Regions from separate parts of the Nocardia otitidiscaviarum genome, predicted to be linked through region 1. Evidence: riboswitches for the same ligand, from Rfam matches in the RefSeq annotation. Region 1 holds a riboswitch; the other holds the start of a gene.
What was found. A riboswitch is a leader RNA that binds a small molecule or an ion and turns the genes downstream of it on or off. The one in region 1 is predicted to bind cobalamin.
Positions count from the first base shown of each region.

Region 2: another riboswitch for cobalamin. It lies ahead of FOH10_RS10560 (ABC transporter substrate-binding protein); the one in region 1 lies ahead of FOH10_RS14780 (methylenetetrahydrofolate reductase).

Region 1 is NZ_CP041695.1:3,335,936-3,339,139, reverse strand. Features, by position in the region: gene FOH10_RS14785 (short-chain fatty acyl-CoA regulator family protein) at 1-178, shown strand, start outside; gene FOH10_RS14780 (methylenetetrahydrofolate reductase) at 198-1,202, opposite strand; cobalamin riboswitch at 1,358-1,550, opposite strand; gene FOH10_RS14775 (M23 family metallopeptidase) at 1,684-2,595, opposite strand; gene FOH10_RS34810 (PepSY domain-containing protein) at 2,853-3,173, shown strand.
Region 2 is NZ_CP041695.1:2,434,113-2,437,316, forward strand. Features, by position in the region: gene FOH10_RS10555 (FecCD family ABC transporter permease) at 1-960, opposite strand, end outside; gene FOH10_RS10560 (ABC transporter substrate-binding protein) at 957-1,991, opposite strand; cobalamin riboswitch at 2,021-2,210, opposite strand; gene FOH10_RS10565 (class I SAM-dependent methyltransferase) at 2,453-3,204, shown strand, end outside.

The DNA.
Region 1 (3,204 bases):
CTACTCCCACGCGCTGCCGGTGGACGATCCGAGCGCGGCCGTGCCGATCGGCGCGGGCTGCAAGGTCTGCGAGCGCACCGACTGCGCCCAGCGCGCCTTCCCGCAGTTGGGCCGCCCGATCCGGGTGGACGACAACAGCTCGCAGCACATTCCGTACGTGCCGTCCACCGCCGGGTGATCAGCGGACCGGTGGACGATCAGGCGCTCAGTGGGGCGGCGGTGACCTCGTAGCCCAGATTCGTCAGCACCTCGGTGGTGGCCTTGGCGAAGTTGAGGGTGATGAAGTGCAGGCAGGGTGCGCCCTCGTCGATGAGGCGCTGCGCCATCTCGGTGGCGATCTCGATGCCGACCCTGCGGACGGCGGCGCGGTTCTCCTCGGGGCCGTCGCCCGCGGCCCGGCGCAGCCGGTCCAGGACGGCCGCGGGCAGCGCGCGGCCACTGAGTTCCTCGGCGCGCGCGACGGTGCGCATGGAGGTGATCGGCATCAGCTCCGGAATGATCGGCTTCGCGCCCTGTATGGGATCGGCCGCCAGCACCCGATCCCGCAGGCGCAGATAGTGTTCGACGTCGAAGAACATCTGAGTGATCGAGTAATCCGCGCCCGCACGCAGTTTCGCGGCCAGGAAGGCGGTGTCGGTGTCCAGGTCGGGGGAGCGGTGGTGCCCCTGCGGGAAGGATGCGACGCCGACGTGGAAGTCACCGAGATCGCGCACGATGCGCACCAACTCCTCGGCGTACTCGACGCCGTCGGGATGGCGGTGCCACGCGCCGAGCGGGTCGCCGGGCGGATCTCCGCGCAGCACCAGGATATTGCGGATTCCGCAATCGGCGTACGAGCCGACCAGCGCGCGCAGTTCGGCGACGCTGTGGCCGACCGCGGTCAGGTGCGCCACCGGCAGCAGGGTGGTCTGCTGGGCCAACTGGCCGGTGATGCGCGCGGTGCGGTCCTTGGTGGAGCCACCGGCACCGTAGGTCATCGACACGAAAGCCGGGTGCATCCGCTCGAATTCGCGCACCGCCCGCCACAGCCGGGCCTCGCCAGCGGCGTCGCGGGGCGGATTGAACTCGACGGAGAAGGGCACCCGCGGTCCGGCGGCGTGTCGCCGCAGACTCTGCACGACCGAGGGAACGCCGGACGCGGTCGGCGATATCCGGGCCGGACGCCCCACGCCCGAGAGCCCCGATTCGGAGGGAGAATACATAGTCGCCTCGTGAAGTAGACAGCCGATGGCCGTCACCCACACCGAACGCACGCCAGCGGAGCCCCTGCAACATCATCCCGTGCCCGGGTCCCACTCGGCGTAGCGCCCGATCCACGAGGCGACGGCCGCCGGATACGGCGTACCCGGCACAACCGGCAGGTCTTCGGACTCGTGGGCACCGACCCCACCCGGGTCGACCCCGACGTCGGAATCCGGGGCTGGTCCTACCGGCCGTCGCTTCCCGGACTCGCGCCCAGTGCCCATGACGACCGTCGTTCCCACTCACCGCTGCGGGACAGTCCCGGACTCCCACCGGGTTCCCTCTTCACCTCGGTCCGTGCGAAACACGTCCCGGGCTCGACGCCATCGGGCGGATAAGGGGCTCCTCGACTCCGCCTCCGGCGAACCAGCTGCGACCGTGAATATAGCGCACTTCCGCAGGTGGAACCGCGTGGGCCGGATGGAATCGCGCGGAGGCGCGTCAGTGCGCGCCCCAGTGCTGTTCCATGAGCACGCCCTTGGCGGCCAGCCAGGAGACCGGGTCGATCTTGTTGCCGTGCTGGTCCCAGATCTCCAGGTGCAGGTGGGGGCCGGTGGACTGGCCGCGGTTGCCGACGGTGGCGATCACGTCGCCCGCGTTCACCCGCTGGCCCTCGGCAACGTAGATGTCGTTGACGTGGCCGTAGACGGCGGTGGTGCCGTCGTCCTGGAGCACGCGCACCCAGAGTCCGAAGCCGTCGGCCGGTCCGGCCTCCACGACGGTGCCGCCCAGCGCCGAGTGGATCGGTGTCCCCAGTGCGTCGGCGATATCGACGCCGTAGTGGAACGCGCCCCAGCGGCTGCCGAATCCGGAGCTGATCTGGCCGCCCACCGGCAGGACGGCGGGAGCGGCGATGAACGGCGCGGGTGCGGGCGCGGCGGGGGCGAACTGCTGCTGGAGCTGTTTGATGGTCTGCTCGGCCTGCGCCAGCGGTGCGGCGATCTCGGCCGGGAGCCCGGCCAGGCCGAAGGGCGCGGCCGGCGGCGCCGGAGCGGGTTGCGCGGGCGGGGCGATCTCTCTCGGGGTGGGCGGCATCTGGTTCGTCACCGCGGCGACGGTGGCGTCCACCGCGGCCTGTAGCAGCTCGGGTGCGGACTGGATGTCCAGCGGCACCGGATCTGCGACCGGATCGGCCTCGTCGACGGGCGTCGGAGGAGCGGCGACCGCGGCGGCCGGAGCCAGCTGGGCGACCGTGGTGAGCAGCGCTCCCGCCGCCACCGCCACACCCGCGACGGCCCTGACATATCCGCCCGAACCGGGGTCGGCGCGATGACTGGTGGATGTTCCGCCCTCGACCGCACCGAGCAGGTCCTGGACGGAAAGGGAACCGGAGGTCTCTCGATGCAGCGACACAGCACGTCCTCGGTAGATCAGCGACAGCGCCCGAACTCCGGAGTCACCGACGCTGGCGGTCCGGTGTGGGAACGTGTCGAAAACTGTACCCACGCGTGACCGTTCTGTCGCCGTTTCTCGATGTTTCCCTCCACGATGCTTCCGCCGAACCTCCGCGCATGAACCGCCGCGACGGTGGTAGTTCCGTCCGCGAGGGCGCGAGAGATCGATCCCGCCGCGCCTGCGAAATCCCGGATAACGAGCAAAGGAGCATCATCATGACGGTCACGATTCCTCGCGCCGCCGACGGCCTGCGCCGATTCTCGTTCGGCGTGGTGCTCGCCGCCGCCGCGCTCGGCGCGGCAGCCGCACCCGCCGCCGCGGTGCCCGCGGTGCAGCCCGCGGTCAGCGATCAGGAGGCGCTGCGGGCCGCCCAGGACGCGCTGATGGGCGCGACCGTGCAGTCCATCGAACTGGAGATGGCCGACGGAACGCCGACGTGGGAGGTCGACGTGGCGACCCGCACCGGCGCCGAATACGAGGTGCAGATCGACGCGACCACCGGCATGGTGGTGTCGGTGGAGGAGAGCACCGACTGACCCGTGCCGCCCGCGCGCCGGGACACGCGCA
Region 2 (3,204 bases), 900 kb from region 1:
GAAGAACGGCGATCCCGCGAAGGCGGTGATGATGCCGACCTGGATCTCCTGCGGACGCGCGACCACGCGCCCGAGCACATCCGCCGCCAGCAGCAGCGTCGGGCCGAGCACCGCGCACCAGGCCAGGATCCAGCGGTAGTCCTGTCCGGCCAGGGCCCGCGCGATATGCGGGATCACCAGGCCGATGAACGCGACGGGTCCGGCGATGGCCACCGCGGCGCCCGCCAGCAGCACCACGGCCGCCGCGCCGACCGCGCGCACCGTGACCAGCCGCGTGCCGAGTGTGCGCGCCATGTCCTCGCCCATGGCGAGCGCGTTGAGCGAGCGCGCCACCGCCACCGCCAGCACGGTCCCGACGGCGATGAACGGCGTTATGGCCCAGACGGATTCGATATCCGCGCGGGTCAGCGAACCCACCACCCAGAACCGGAAGTTGTCGAAGGTGGTGCGGTCCAGCAGCGTGACGGCGGTGGTGATGGAACCGCACAGCGCGGCGCACGCGGCACCGGCCAGGGCCAGCTTCACCGGGGTGGCGCCGCCGAAGCCGAGCGACCCCAGCGTGTAGACGAATACCGCCGCGACGGCCGCACCGAGGAAGGCGAACCACACGACTCCGCCCGGCGCGCTCAGGCCGAGCACGCCCATGGCGATCACGATGGCCAGCGACGCACCCGAATTGATGCCCAGCAGTCCGGGTCCGGCGAGCGGATTGCGGGTCAGCCCCTGCATGACGGCCCCGGCCAGGGCGAGCGCGATACCCGCCAGCAGTCCGGCCACCGTGCGGGGCAGCCGGATGTAGCGCACCACCCGATCCGCGTCGGTGCCCCGGAAGTCGGTGAACGCCGCCGCCACCTGATCGACGGTGATCGGATGCGTCCCGACCCGCAGCGAGGCGAGGCAGACCAGGGCGAGCGCGACGAGGGCCACCGGCATGCCGACGCCGCGCAGACCGCGACTCACCGCCCGAACAGATCGGGGTGGATCAACTCGGCGACCAGTTCGGTCGCGTGGGCGATTCGCACCCCAGCCGCCCGATCGGCGAACAGGAAGGGGTGCACCGCACCCGCGCGCACCGCGGTCAGATTGGCGAAGGCCGGATTGCCGGTGATGGTGTCGGCCTGCGACTGCCCGTCGGCGCGGGTGTAGCCGGCCTCGCAGCACAGGCTGGTCAGAATGATGTCGGGATCGCGGGCGATGATCTCCTCCGCGCCGATCGGCACATTGCGGCGGGCGGTCAGGTCGGCGAAGGCGTTCACCCCGCCCGCGGCCTCGATGATCCGGGTGACGAAGTCGATGCCGCCCGCGACGGTGTAGGAACCGTCGTCCTTGGGCGTCACCACCGCGACCCGGGGGCGTTCGGCTCCCGCGACCGTCGCGCGCACCGCCTCGATCCGGTCGCGCAGATCGGTCGCCACCTGCTCGGCGCGTTCGGGCACACCCCATAGTGCGCCGAGATCGCGCAGATCCGCGTACACGTTGTCGAATCGCACCGTCGCCGGGTCGATGGCCTCGTCCGCCAGTCCGTCGGCGCTCGGGCACAGCGGACTCAGCACCCAGGTGCGCACCCCGAGTTCGTGCAGGCTGGCGCGGGTGCCGACGCTGGCCTGAGCGGATTTCGCGAACACCCCGTTGTAGCCGGAGAGCACGAAATCGGGCTGCTGGGACAGCAATTCGTCCCGGCTCGGCAGCTTCTCGACGTACGGGACGCTCGCCTGCGCGTCCCGGTATTCGGGCAGCACCGCCGCGTCCAGGAAGGCCGTCCCGACCAGGCGGTCGGTGACCCCGAGGGCGTGCGCGATCTCGATGGACGGCTGATAGGCGGCATAGATGCGCTGCGGCGGCGCATCGACGCCGATATCGATACCGCAGTTGACGCGCGTGACGGCGGCGTCGCCGACAGCGGTGTCGGCCGCGGGCGCACACCCGGCGAGCGCGACGGCACCGGCGAGCAACGCGCCGATCCGCAGGCGCGCGGAAACAAACGTGGTCAAGACGACCGCCTTCCAGGTCCTCGTGGAACGGGCACTACAGCGCCGTGGCCGGTCTCCTGGCTGACGGGTGTCGCGCGGCGAATCCACCTTCCCAGGGCAGGGCCCCAGTGGCTCCGGACGACCTTGTCGCCCGGAACGATTCGTCGCTCCCGATCACAGTGGCGAGGGCCGCACCGGTTCCACACCGGTTTCCCGAACACCACGGCCCGGCGAATGTAGCAGAGTTCGCGAACCGGGCATCCGCGCTCGTAGCCGGAGGTGCGGCCGGCGAACCGCCGGTATGCCGCCGGTATGCTCGACTCGGCCGACGTGAGGAGATGAATCCATGTGCTACCCGGTGCCGTGCGAGACGTGTGGCAAGACGACGTGGGCCGGCTGCGGCGAACACGTCGACGAGGTGCGCGCCCAGGTCGCCGAAATTCAGTGGTGCGACGGCCACCCGCGGTAGTAGACCGGACGGCATGCATGATGCCGCCCCGACAGCCGACGACACCGCCATAGCCGACGACACCGCCATCGCCGATGACACCGCGATAGCCGACAATCGGGCGAACTGGGACGACCGCGCCGACGTGCACGCGCGCTCGGGCATGTACGACGTGGACGGATTCCTGAACGAACCGACCCGCATCTCGACGGTGGTGCGCAACGATCTGTCCGTCCTGGCCCCGCACCTCCCGGACACCGGCATCCGGGATCGGTCGCTGCTGCACCTGCAATGCCATATCGGCACCGATACCGTCTCCTGGGCGCGGCTCGGGGCGGTCGACGTCCACGGTCTGGATCTGTCGCCGAACTCGCTGCGCCACGCCGCCCGCATCGCGGCGGCGGACGGGCGCGAGATCACCTGGGTGGAGGGCGACGCGCGATTCGCCTCCGCACTGCTCGACCGGCGCTTCAGCACCATCGTGACCAGCGCCGGAACCATCGTGTGGCTGCCGGAGCTCGACGCGTGGGCGCAATCCGTCCACGATCTGCTGGAACCGGGCGGGGTGTTCCTCATCCGCGACGACCATCCGCTGCTCGGGGCGCTCGGCTTCGAACCCTGGGAGATCAGCGAGGACTATCTGTCCGGCGGCGGCGTACAGACCTACACCGATTCGGGCAGCTACACACCGGGTTCGGCGGGGCAGATCGCGCACGCGACCAACCACGAGTGGCGGCACGACCTCCAGGAGATCGTCACGGTCCTGCTGGACGCCGGGCTCGTGAC